One region of the Halopseudomonas litoralis genome, then DNA from elsewhere that is predicted to be linked to it. Evidence: predicted binding sites of a transcription regulator. Region 1 holds the regulator's gene; the other holds the start of a gene.
What was found. The regulator sigma-54, encoded in region 1, starts transcription at its own class of promoters, with help from an activator protein. The targets are predictions, from matches to a motif close to ANTGGCATNNANNTTGCTNT.

Region 1 (6,666 bases):
AGTCACCATCGCCGGCAACCTGAAAGACATGTTCAGCAATCTGCGCTGTGTCGGCTCCGACATCGAGCGACGCGGTAACTATCTGACGGGCAGCTGGTTGGTTGACGGGATGACGGTCGGCGGCGCCTGATAGGCTTTGTATGTGGGAGCGGGGGGGTTACTCCCCCTCGCCGAAGTAGTCGTTGATCAGTTCGAGCAATTCGTCCATTGCCTGCTCGGCTCGATCGCCTTCGCAGGTAATGCACACTTCAGTGCCTTTGCTGGCGGCCAGCATCATGACCTGCATGATGCTCTTGCCGTCGACCATCTGCTGTTCGTTACCGCCGATCAATATGCTGCAGTCGTGCTGTTTGGCCACGCCGACGAACTTGGCTGCAGCCCGGGCATGCAGGCCCAGCTTGTTGACGATCTCTACCCGTTTGCACAGCCGGGTCATGGCAGGTCCCGGTGGCGGATGAGCAGGTTGGGCGATTCGGCGCTGAGCTCCCTGACCAGACGCTCGGCGATGTAGACTGAGCGGTGATGTCCGCCGGTACAACCAATGCCTATGCTCATGTAGCTGCGCTCGCCGGCGGCGTAACGCGGCAGCCATTTCTGCAGGAAGTGGTGGATGTCCTGATACATGTCCTGTACATCGGGTTCGGCGTCCAGATAGTCGCGGATCTGCTGATCCTTGCCAGAAAACGGCCGCAGGTCGGGCTTCCAGTAGGGGTTGGGCAGGCAGCGTACGTCGAATACCAGATCGGCGTCCACCGGCACGCCACGTTTGAAGCCGAAGGATTGAATCAGGATCGAGGGGCTGTTGTTCTGCGTGCTCAGCAGGCGTTGCTTGAGCAGGTCGCGCAGTTGGTACAGTGTCAGATGACTGGTGTCGATCTTCAGACTGGCCAGGTCGATGATGGGTTCGAGCAGCTTCAGTTCCGCAGCAATTGCCTCGCCGAGGGACAGGTTGCCATCGGTCAGCGGATGCTTGCGGCGGGTTTCCGAGAAGCGCTTGATCAGCACCTCGTCAGTGGCTGCGAGAAACAGCACGTCGCAATGGATACCCGCATCACGTACCTGTTTGAGCAGTTCAGGGAAACGCTGAAGGTCGCTGGGCAGATTGCGCGCATCGATACTGATGGCGACTTTAGGCAGGCTCAGATCGGTATTGTTGGCCTGCCGGGCCAACTCCGGCAGCAGGCCTGCCGGCAAGTTGTCGATGCAGTAGAAGCCACTGTCTTCCAGAAGATGCAGAGCGGTACTTTTGCCGGATCCGGAACGTCCGCTGACTACAACCAAACGCATTGATTTCAGTCTCCGCCGTGGCCAGCCATGACCCGATACAGGCTTTCTGCATCCGGGGCCTGTCGCAAGGCCTCGCGCAGGTGCTCCTGGTCAAGTTTTTCGGCCAGCATCTTGAGTATCTGCAAATGCTGCTCGGTAGCCTCATGCGGCACCAGCAGTACGAAAATCAGGTCAACGGGTTCGCCATCCAGGGAGTCGAAGTCGATCTTGCTGTTGAGCTGCAACAGCGCGCCAATGGCTTCCGTACATTGCTCCAGACGGCAATGGGGGATGGCAATACCATTACCGAAGCCGGTCGAGCCGAGTTTTTCCCGGGCGATCAGACTTTCGTAAATGGCATCAGAATCCAGAGCGGTGTGCTGGGCGATCATCTTGCCGATCAGTTCCAGCACACGTTTTTTTGAGCCCCCCGGCACACCAGCGAAGGTGAGCTGGGGGGTGAGTATGTGTTCTATTTGCATGGTTCGCTTTCAAGTCCTACCGGGCATTGACGCCCTGTTGGCGGCCAATATGTTTTTCCTTGTGTTTGATCAGCTGGCGATCCAGGCGGTCGGCCAGCAGGTCAATGGCGGCATACATGTCGGTATGTTCCGCTTCGGCAACCAGATCGTTGCCGGCAATGTGCAGGGTACCTTCGGCCTTCTGCTGGAGCTTGTCCACCTCCAGAGTGATCTGCACGCTGATGATCTTGTCAAAATGCCTTTCGAGGCGGGCCAGCTTTTCGGTTACGTAATCACGCAGAGCATCGGTGATATCCAGTTGAAGACCAGTGATGTTCATTTGCATAATACTTCTCCTGATTGGCTTTATGAACCGGGGTCCCGTTTCTGGTTACCCCAATGGTGCCACTTCTCGTTTTCGTATTCCTTGACTCTAGTCGAATCTGCCTGTGTGCAGGCCTAAACCAGTCGTTTCCGTTCGCTGGATGGCGCGATATTAAGCGACTCGCGATACTTGGCGATGGTCCGGCGTGCCACATGGATGCCTTGTTCTTCCAGTAGACCAGCGATCTTGCTGTCACTCAATGGTTTCTTCGGATTTTCCGCCGCCACCAGCTTTCTGATCAGTGCGCGGATAGCGGTGGAAGAGAATTCACCGCCTTCGGCGGTACTGACATGGCTGGAGAAGAAATATTTGAGCTCGAAGATGCCGCGCGGGGTATGCATGTACTTCTGCGTGGTCACCCGGGAGATGGTCGACTCATGCATGCCCACGGCCTCGGCGATGACATTCAGCACCAGTGGCTTCATGGCTTCTTCGCCATGCTCCAGAAAGCCGCGCTGGTGCTCGACAATCTGGCTGGCAACCTTCATCAGTGTCTCGTTGCGGCTCTGCAGACTCTTGATGAACCAGCGCGCCTCCTGCAGGTGATTACGCAGGTAGGTATTGTCGCTGCTGCTGTCCGCCCGTTTGACCATGGACGCGTACTGACTGTTGACCCGCACCTTGGGTGCGGCTTCCTGATTCAGCTCGACGATCCAGCGATTCTGGTCGCGCCGCACGATGACGTCAGGTATCACATATTCCGCCTCGCCAGAGGCGATCTCGCCGCCCGGGCGGGGGTTCAGCGTCTGGATCAGCGCCACAACCTCGCGCAGCTGATCTTCCTTCAGTCGCGAACGACGCATCAGTTGGGTGAAGTCACGGCTGCCGAGCAGTTCGAGGTGGTCGCGAACTATGCGTTTGGCCTGCTCCAGCATGGGCGTGGAATCGGGCAATTGTTGCAGTTGCAGATGCAGGCATTCGCTCAGGTTGCGTGCGCCGACGCCGGTCGGTTCGAATTGCTGAATCCGATGCAGCACCATCTCGATCTCATCAAGCTCAACCTCGAGAGACGGATCGAGCGAGGCAAGGATGTCGTCCAGGGATTCTTCCAGATAGCCATCGGCGCTGATCCCGTCGATCAGCGCAATGGCTATCTGGTGGTCGGTGTCCGACAGCGGCAGCAGATTGAGCTGCCATTCGAGATGGCTCTGCAGGGTTTCGCCGGTACCGGTGCGTGATGTGTAATCCCAGTCATCGTCATCCTGGCTGGGCAGGGAGCTGGCGGAGGTCTGGTAGATGTCTTCCCATTGGGTGTCGACCGGCAGATCGTTGGGGATCTGCTCGTTCCAGTTGCCTTCTTCTTCACTGTGGCTGTGCTGGTCTATTGCATCAAGGGCGACAGGTTCGGGCAGAGCAGTGGCGGGCGCATCATCGTCATTGCCGGCAGTGTCAGCAGAGCTGGAACTGAAATCATCATCGCTGTCGTCGGCCATCTCCAGCATGGGGTTGGCTTCCAATGCTTCCTGCACCTCCTGCTGGAGATCAAGACTGGACAACTGAAGCAGTCGGATGGCCTGCTGCAGCTGCGGAGTCATGGTCAGCTGCTGCCCCATCTTGAGGACGAGCGTTGGTTTCATAGTGTTGCGGTTTACCTTGTGCCTGTTTCAAGCCATTGATGGTTAAAACAAAATCATGGCTATTCGCCCTAGCATGCCTGAATCCGTCGGGCTTTTACAAACGGAAGGCGTGGCCCAGATATACGTCCCGCACCAATTGGTTGGCAAGGACTTCCTCGGCGCCGCCTTCGGCAATGATGTGCCCGTCATTGACGATGTACGCCTTGTCACAGATATCCAGCGTCTCGCGTACGTTATGGTCGGTTATCAGCACGCCGATGCCTTTATCCTTGAGGTGCTGGATGATCTGCTTGATGTCATTCACCGAGATCGGGTCGACCCCGGCGAAGGGTTCATCCAGCAGAATGAACTGCGGATCGGTGGCCAATGCACGGGCAATCTCTGCACGCCGGCGTTCGCCGCCGGACAGGCTCATACCGAGGCTGTCGCGCAGGTGATGAATATGAAACTCACGCAGCAGCGAGTCGAGTTTGCCTTCGCGACCCTTGCGGTTCAGTTCCTTGCGTGTCTCCAGGATCGCCATGATGTTGTCGGCTACGCTGAGTTTGCGGAAGATCGAGGCTTCCTGGGGCAGATAACCGAGACCCTGGCGCGCCCGGCCATGCATGGGCAGGCGGGTGACATCCTGGTCGTTGATCAGGATGTTGCCCTGGTCAGCCTTGACCAGCCCGACGATCATGTAGAAACAGGTGGTCTTGCCCGCGCCGTTGGGACCCAGCAAGCCGACGATCTCACCGCTGTTGATCGACAGCGATACGTCCTCCACGACCCGGCGTGATTTATAGGCCTTGGCCAGGTGGCGGGCTTCAAGTTTCGTCATTGGTGGCCGGCTCAGTGCGTTTGCGTGGCTGGATGATGATTTCGATGCGTTCTGCAGAGTCGCTGTCCTGTGCGTCAGACCTACCGGCGTCCACTACCTGACGCTGGATGTCGTAACTGATGCGCTGGCCCTGGAAGGTATTGCCCGCCTGCTCGAGGAAAGCGTCCTTGATCAGCACCACGCGGTCGGCAGCTGCATGATATTCAATAGTCTGGGCCCGCGAGTCCACCGGGTTGCCATCTGCTTCGGGCGTCTGCCTATAGGTGGCGGGAGAACCCACGGAAACAAGCTTGCTCACTTCGCCGTTGGCATCGGCGGTCAGGGTTACACGGTTGCCGGTCAGGCGCATGCTGCCCTGGGTAATGATGACATTGCCGGTGTATACGGCAGTATTACGGCGGTCATCCAGCGTGGCGGCATTGGCCTGGATGCGGATCGGCTGATTGGCGTCGTCCGGCAGTGCCAGAACCGGCGTGGCAGCACTCGCCAGCAGGGCAAGGCATAGAGTTCTAAAGAGCGTCATGTTCGCCTCTTACATTGGACAGCAGCTTGATGCTGCCATCGTTGAAATTCGCTTCCATGCCGGTAGCTGTGGTCACGCCGTTGAGCGCTTCGATTCTGACGCTGCGGTCCGTCTCGGCAAGATGGCGGTCGGGAAAGATGGTCAGTTCCGGTGTCGACAGGCGTCGTGCCGATCGCCCGGCCAACTGCTGCTCGATCACTACATTCTGACTCAAAACCACCTGATCGCCACCTGCGCTCACTTCACCGTAGCGGGATTGTACGTCCCAGGGTTGCTGATCGTCTTCGCGGTAATAGAGCAGCTTGGGGTCGTCCAGTTCAGTGACGTCCTTGCCGACCTGATGGGCCGCGCGCACGCTGTGGAGATCGTAGACAGGCTGACCCTGCGCATTCAACTGGCGAATTTTAGCGTTATCCATGAAGAAGTCAGGCTGCAACGGGGCCTGCACCATCTGGGGAGTAAAGCTGGCTGGACGAATATTCCAATAGCCGACCGCGAGCGCCAGCGCCACGGCGAGCAGCCCCACACCGCCGGTGGACAGGTAGCGCGGAAGCTTCACAGGTACTCTGCCTGGGCGTTGTCGAGCGTACCCTGGGCGCGCATGATCAGTTCGCAGAACTCCCGCGCTGCGCCAGCGCCGCCGGCATTGGTCGTTACGCCATGGGCATGTTCGCGGACAAAGGTGTCGGCGGTGGCCACGGCCATGCCGAGACCGACGCGGCGCATGACGGGCAGATCCGGCAGATCATCGCCGAGGAAGGCGATCTGCTGCATATCCACCGGCACCTGTAGGCGCAGCTCGGACAGGGCGGTGAGTTTATCCTCGCGTCCCTGGATCAGATGCTGGATGCCAAGGTTGGCTGCCCGGCGCTCAACCAGCGGCGATTTACGACCGCTGATGATCGCCGTCTGCACGCCGGAGGCAATCAGCAACTTGATGCCATGGCCATCCAGGGTATTGAAGGATTTGAATTCGGTACCGTCGGGCATGAAGTACAGGCGACCATCAGTCAGCACGCCATCCACATCAAAGATTGCCAGGCGGATATTGCGAGCCCGCTCAAGCAGGGTCGGTTCGATACTCATACCACCCCCGCGCGCAGCAAGTCATGCATGTTCAGCGCGCCGACCGGCTTGCCGTTTTCATCCACCACGAACAGACCGCTGATCTTGCCGTCTTCCATGATCTTCAATGCTTCGGCGGCGAGAATGCCCTGACGCGCTGTCTTGCAGCGCGGGGTCATGACCTGTTCGATGCGGGCATTGCGAATGTCGACATCCTGATCCAGCGTGCGACGCAAGTCGCCATCGGTGAAGATGCCGGCCAGCTGCCCCTGACTGTCGGTGATCCCGGTGAGGCCGAGCCCTTTGCGGGTCATTTCCAGCAGGGCATCACGCAAGGGGGTTTCCGGTGATACCAGCGGCATCCGTGCGCCGCTGTGCATGATGTCATCCACCAGCAGCAGCAGGCGACGACCGAGACTGCCGCCCGGATGGGAAAAGGCAAAATCTTCGGCGCTGAAGCCACGCGCTTCCAGCAGGGCAATAGCCAGGGCGTCGCCCATCACCAGCGCGGTGGTGGTGCTGGAGGTTGGCGCCAGATTCAGCGGGCAGGCTTCCTGTTCGACGCCGGT
Region 2 (6,666 bases), 350 kb from region 1:
TGTGTTTGATGATATGCGAGACCACAATATTCTGACTCTGTTGGAGCAGGGCGTGAACGTCACGGTGAACTCTGACGATCCGGCTTACTTCGGCGGCTACGTGAATGAAAACTTCATGGCTTTGCATGAGAGCCTGGGAATGACAGAAGATCAGGCCAGGCGGTTGGCTCAGAACAGCCTGGACGCGCGGTTGGCATAAAGCTGAACCCAAACGGCATTAATGGCTCGAATAGTAAACCGCTGGCCTGCTTGCCGGACCGACAGTGTTTATTATGGACGGACATTATGCTGAGACCGAAACTGCCTGGGTTTGTTGTGTTTTTGCTGGCTCTGCTGTTCGTGCCGGTTGCTGCGGTGTCGGCACAAACGGCTGACCAAACAGAGTTGGATCCGGCACAAGCGCGGCAGGTGCTCGATACGCTGCAGGATGACGAGCGGCGGGATGAGGTGGTGCGGGCGCTGGAGGTCATTGCCAGCGAGGCACCGGTCGACGATGAGGCACCTGCCGCGGAAGCGGAAACGCCATTAAGTACCATTGTGCCGCTGGAAGCCGATGGTCTGGTTGCCCGCACGTTGGCCCAGATCGGCGGTTGGGCTGATGGTTTGCGCGCACAACTGAAGCGGATTGCCCAGGCGCTGGGGGACTTACCTCATTGGTTCCAGACCACCTTCCTGAATGAGGTGGGCCATATGTTGGCGTTGCAGACGCTGATCGATCTGGGCATCGTCTTTGGTGTCGGCTTGTGTCTGGAATGGTTGCTGCGCCGGGTGTTGCGCAGATCGGTGCGCAGCCTGCTGGCCAGCGCCAACCAGGCAGAGTTGCGGGTGCCTGTACCGGCCCCTGTCCCGCTCATTCCGGACATCACCGACCCCGTTGTTCTCGCCGCATTGCGCCCGCTCGACAGCAATACCGCGCTGGTCCAGGCCCAGCGCGATGGTGTGGAATATGTGGAAGCGGTGCGGGTCGGTGCCCATGATTCCGGCGCAGATTCCACGCTGGAGCCTGCCGAGCGGCCCGTTCCAGCCGCTTCAATGTTGACTGCCGCACCACCTGTTGAATCTGAACTCAAGGCGTTGCGCCGATTGCCCTTTGCGCTGGCTGGCTTTGTGCTGGATCTTTTGCCATTGGGGTTGTTTTTCGGCATCGCGGCGCTGGTTCTGGAGCTCCTGCCCGGACTGGATGCGCGTACCCACCTGGTTACCCGTGAATTTATCTATGCCTATGTGATCACCCGTGTCGTCATGGCCGTCGTGCGCCTGTTACTGGCACCTGCCGACCCCTGTCTGCGTATCATCCAACTCGGTGATTTTGCCGCTGAGCAGATCCATCGCTGGACGCGGCGGCTAGTCATTCTCGCCACCTTTGGCGTTGCCATAGGTAATGCGCTCGGCATCCTCGGTACCGGCCCTGAAGCCCAGTTGGTGATTGTCAAAACGACCTCCCTGCTGGTCCATCTGACACTGATCTTCCTTGTGTTCCGCTTCCGTGAGTCCGTGGCAGTGTGGATTGCCGGTGCACCTGAGCGGGACGGTGCGATATATACGTTGCGGCGCTGGCTGGCCGGTATCTGGCCGCTGTTGATGGCGGTGCTGATCATGGGCGGTTGGGTCGTCTGGGCGTTGCGCATCGAAGATGGCTTTACCAAACTGCTCGAATTCATTGGCATGTCCGCAGCCATCATTGTGCTGGGCCGTCTGGCTGCGGTACTGGTTCTCGGTGCGTTGGGCCGCCTGGCTGGTATCAGTGAGGACGTGCCGGATGAGCCGAGCCCAGACGACAACACGCTGCGTAGCCAACTGGCCGAACAGTATTATCCGCTGCTGCGCTGGCTGGTCTCGCTGGTGATCACCGCAGCGACCCTGGTGGCTCTGCTGCAGGCCTGGGGATTGAATGCGCTGCAATGGTTCGCCCCCGGCACCATTGGCAGCAGCCTGGCCTCCGCCTTTGTCACCATTTTCATTGCCGTGGCAATTGCCCTGGTGATCTGGCAAGCGACCAACTCTTCCATTCAGAAGCGCATTACTCGCTGGCGCGAGCAGGGTGATCTATTACGTGCTGCGCGACTTAATACGCTCCTGCCCATGCTCCGTGCCGGCCTGCTTATACTGATCGCGCTGATCGTCGGCCTGACGACGCTGAACCAGATCGGCGTCAATACCACACCCTTGATCGCCGGTGCGAGCATCATCGGTGTAGCCATTGGTTTCGGCTCGCAGAAGCTGGTGCAGGATTTCATTACCGGGATGTTCCTGCTGATGGAGAACGCCATGCAGGTTGGCGATTCGGTGACGGTAGCGGGCGTGGAGGGCACAGTAGAGAACCTGTCGATCCGCACCGTGCGACTGCGCGCGGGTAACGGCTCGCTGCATATCGTTCCGTTCAGCTCGGTGACCACTGTGAACAACGCCAATCGTGGCATCGGCAATGCTGCCGTGCGCATCAGTGTCAGCTATGATACCGATATCAACCAGGCCATCAGCGAGCTCAAGGCCATTGGCGCAGCACTGCGTAACGATCCGGTTTTCTCTCCACAGATTCTGGCGGATATGGAAATCTGGGGTGTGGATGCCGTGGATGGTTCCATGGTCACATTGGCCGGCCAGATGCGCTGTACCGACAAGGGCCGCTGGGGCGTTCAGCGGGAGATCAACCGACGTGTGCTCGAGCGCTTCCGCCAGTTGGGTATCGATATCGCCGACCCCCGTGAGCGCCCGCTGATGCCATCTTCTTCCGCGGCCAATTCGTCAGACGAAGGCTGATACTCCGTGCACCAAAGCAGGCCCTGCAAGCGCTGTATTGCGCTGACATGGTTCAGGCAGGGCCCAATTTCTCCGGTCTATTCGAGATCCTCCTATACGGTTTCCCCTCCCTCAATAAATCCCCCAGCCCCTACGCCACGCGGTATGTGAGGCGTATTTGTATGCGTTTTCGCTGACTGGCACGCCACTTGCTCTGGGTCTTGCAAAGGTAAGTTGCAGCGAAGAGGGGAAAACTTATGGGCGGGGATGTCACTTCAAACCGGCGGGAAATGCTGGTCATCAGCGGCAACGGCATGGTGGGCCATCACTGCGTCGAGCAACTGATCGCGCTGGATGCATTGTCTCGTTATGAAATCCATATATTCGGTGAAGAGCGTCAGCGGGCCTACGACCGGGTGCACTTGTCCGAGTACTTCGGCGGGCGTGATGCCGACTCGCTGGCCTTGGGGCAGCCGACTTTGTATCAACAACCGGGTGTACATCTGCATCTCGGCTCGCCTGTTCTGCAGATTGATCGCGACAATAAACAAGTAGTCACCGCCTGCGGCCGCACCAGCTACGATCAACTGATACTCGCTACCGGCTCCTTTCCCTTTGTGCCGCCGATTGCGGGTGCCGAGGGTACTTCCCGACTGGTCTATCGCACCCTGGATGATCTGGATGCCATTCGCACGGCCGCCGATGGCGCACGGCGGGGTGTGGTGGTCGGCGGAGGTTTGCTCGGGCTGGAGGCGGCCAATGCCTTGCGCTCTCTGGGGCTGGAGGCGCATGTGGTGGAGTTTGCACCACGGCTGATGCCGGTGCAGTTGGATGGCGAAGGGGGCGCTGCGCTGCGGGCCAGGATTGAGACGCTGGGCGTGACGGTGCATCTATCCCGTGCCACCAGCGAGGTCACTGGGGGCGAAGAGTATCGCTGGCGGATGAACTTCGCTGACGGTGAGTATCTGGAAACCGATCTGGTGGTGTTTTCCGCTGGTATTCGGCCGCAGGATGCGCTGGCACGCAGCGCAGGTCTGGATATGGCCGAGCGGGGCGGGGTAGTGGTGGACAATCACTGTCGCACCAGTGACCCTGCCATTTATGCGGTGGGGGAGTGCGCGAGCTGGAATGGTCAGGTATTCGGACTGGTCGCGCCGGGTTATCAGATGGCGCGATTGGTCGCCGCTCAGTTGAGTGATCAGGCAAGCGAGCCGTTCACCGGCGCTGACATGTCGACCAAGCTCAAGCTGCTCGGGGTCGATGTCGGCTCCATCGGCGATGCACAAGGCGCAACGCCAGGATCACGTAGTTACCGTTTTATCGACGAGGCCAGCGCCACCTATCGCCGGTTGGTGGTCTCTGCGGACGGGCAGTACGTGCTCGGTGCGGTGCTGATCGGCGATAACAGTTATTACGATACCTTGCTGCAGTATGCGCAGAACGGCATCAAGCTGCCGAAAGACCCGGCCAGCCTGATCCTGCCGCATTCCGCAGATAGTCCGGCGCTGGGCGTTGATGCGCTGCCGGCCTCCGCCACCATCTGCTCCTGCCATAACGTCAGCAAGGACGCGGTGTGCTGTCAGGTCGATGCCGGTGTGACCGAGCTGGGGGAATTGAAGGCTGTGACCAAGGCGGGTACCGGCTGCGGTGGTTGCAGTGCGTTGTTGAAGCAGGTGTTCGAGCATGAGCTGAGCGCTCGCGGTGTGGTGGTGGATCGCAGCCTGTGCGAGCATTTTGCCCATACCCGCCAAGAGCTCTACGGCATAATCCGTGTCGAGGGCATCACGCGCTTCGAGCAGGTGCTGGCCCGCCATGGCAAGGGCGATCTGGGGTGTGATATCTGCAAGCCGGCGGTGGGTTCGATCCTCGCTTCCTGCTGGAACGAGTCGATCATGGACCCGGCGCTGGTGCAGTTGCAGGAAACCAACGACACCTTCATGGCCAATATGCAGAAGAACGGCACCTATTCGGTGGTGCCGCGCATTGCCGGCGGCGAAATCACCCCGGACAAGTTGATCGTGCTGGGCGAGGTAGCGCGTAAGTACGATCTCTATACCAAGATCACCGGCGGCCAGCGTATCGATCTGTTCGGTGCCCAGTTGCATGACCTGCCGGATATCTGGGGCGAGCTGATTGCTGCCGGTTTCGAGACCGGGCATGCCTATGGCAAATCCCTGCGCACGGTCAAATCCTGCGTCGGCAGCACCTGGTGCCGTTATGGAGTGCAGGACAGCGTGGCCATGGCGCTGATGCTGGAGCACCGCTACAAGGGCCTGCGCGCGCCGCACAAGATCAAGTTCGGCGTGTCCGGCTGCACCCGCGAATGTGCCGAGGCGCAGAGCAAGGATATTGGTGTGATCGCTACCGATCGCGGCTGGAACCTCTACGTGGCGGGCAACGGCGGCATGCGTCCGCGCCACGCTGAACTCTTCGCCACCGATCTGGATGACCAGACCCTGGTGCGCTACATCGATCGCTTCCTGATGCTCTACATCCGCACCGCCGACCGGCTGCAGCGTACCTCGACCTGGCGCGAGAGCCTGGAGGGTGGGCTTGAGTACCTGCAGCAGGTGGTCATTGACGACAGCCTCGGGCTGGCCACCGAGCTGGAAGCACAGATGCAGTTGGTGGTGGACCGCTATGAATGCGAGTGGGCCAATACGCTCAATGATCCGGAGAAACTCAAGCGCTTCCGCACCTTCGTCAACGACCAGCGCGGCGACCCGGATATCCATTTCGTCAAGGAACGTGGCCAGCGCCGTCCGGCGCGCGCCAATGAGCTGAAACTGATCCCTGTTACCGAGGAGGCACTCTGATGACTCATGCACATGCACTTACCATCGACTCGAAACACCCGACAGCCAACTGGCATTCGCTGTGTCATCGGCAGGATCTTGTGCCCAACTCGGGCGTGGTCGCCTGGTTCGCTGGCGCGCAGATTGCCCTCTTCCATTTGCCCGAGGCGGAGGGTGGCGAGCGGGTGTACGCCCTGCATAACCGCGATCCGCAGTCGGCGGCCAACGTCATCGGCCGGGGCATGATCGGGCATATCCAGGGTGTCGCCGTGGTGGCGTCACCGCTCTACAAACAGCATTTTCGCCTGGAGGATGGGCTCTGTCTGGAGCAGCCGGAGTTGGCGTTGCAGGCCTGGCCGGTGCGGCTCAAAGGTGACCGGGTGGAGATTTTCTCGCCGGGCAATCAGAGCGCCATGAACATCTGACTCTTACAAAAGGAATACCACCATGTCCTATCTCGTCCCTGCCGAATTCGTCACCAAGATGGTCGATGCCGGCGAGTCCAAGCTGTTCATGTCCACCCGCGACACGCTGATCCGCGCCTTTATGGCGGGTGCCATCCTGGCGCTGGCGGCGGTGTTTGCGATTACCGTGACCATCCAGACCGGCTCGCCGCTGCTGGGCGCGGCCTTTTTCCCGGTCGGCTTTATCATGTTGTACCTGATGGGCTTTGATCTGCTGACGGGGGTGTTCATGCTGACCCCGCTGGCGCTGCTGGATCGCCGCCCGGGTGTTACCCCGGCGGGCATCCTGCGCCACTGGGGTTGGGTGTTTCTCGGCAACTTTGCCGGGGCGCTGGCCGTGGCGGTGATGATGGCCTTTGTCTTCACCTATGGCTTCTCCGTGGATGCCGGTGAAGTGGGCGCGAAGATCTCGCATATCGGTGAGAGTCGTACCCTGGGCTACGCCGAATACGGTGCCGCCGGCTGGGCGACCATCTTCCTGCGCGGCATGCTATGCAACTGGATGGTCTCGCTGGGTGTGGTCGGTGCGATGATTTCCACCACGGTCAGTGGCAAGGCCATCGCCATGTGGATGCCGGTGATGCTGTTCTTCTACATGGGCTTCGAGCATTCGGTGGTGAATATGTTTCTGTTCCCCTTCGGCATGATCATGGGCGGCGACTTCTCGG

Region 2: a site for sigma-54 is predicted at 2,936-2,955, ahead of nirB (nitrite reductase large subunit NirB). Genes of this name have one in related genera too.

Annotation. Positions count from the first base shown of each region.
Region 1 covers NZ_LT629748.1:275,814-282,479, forward strand. The annotation lists gene pmbA (metalloprotease PmbA) at 1-130, shown strand, start outside; gene BLU11_RS01395 (HPr family phosphocarrier protein) at 158-436, opposite strand; gene rapZ (RNase adapter RapZ) at 433-1,287, opposite strand; gene ptsN (PTS IIA-like nitrogen regulatory protein PtsN) at 1,293-1,748, opposite strand; gene hpf (ribosome hibernation-promoting factor, HPF/YfiA family) at 1,765-2,073, opposite strand; gene BLU11_RS01415 (RNA polymerase factor sigma-54) at 2,187-3,689, opposite strand; gene lptB (LPS export ABC transporter ATP-binding protein) at 3,784-4,509, opposite strand; gene lptA (lipopolysaccharide transport periplasmic protein LptA) at 4,496-5,032, opposite strand; gene lptC (LPS export ABC transporter periplasmic protein LptC) at 5,019-5,591, opposite strand; gene BLU11_RS01435 (KdsC family phosphatase) at 5,588-6,118, opposite strand; gene BLU11_RS01440 (KpsF/GutQ family sugar-phosphate isomerase) at 6,115-6,666, opposite strand, start outside.
Region 2 covers NZ_LT629748.1:621,663-628,328, forward strand. The annotation lists gene BLU11_RS03140 (adenosine deaminase) at 1-199, shown strand, start outside; gene BLU11_RS03145 (mechanosensitive ion channel family protein) at 286-2,760, shown strand; gene nirB (nitrite reductase large subunit NirB) at 2,997-5,555, shown strand; gene nirD (nitrite reductase small subunit NirD) at 5,555-5,959, shown strand; gene BLU11_RS03160 (formate/nitrite transporter family protein) at 5,982-6,666, shown strand, end outside.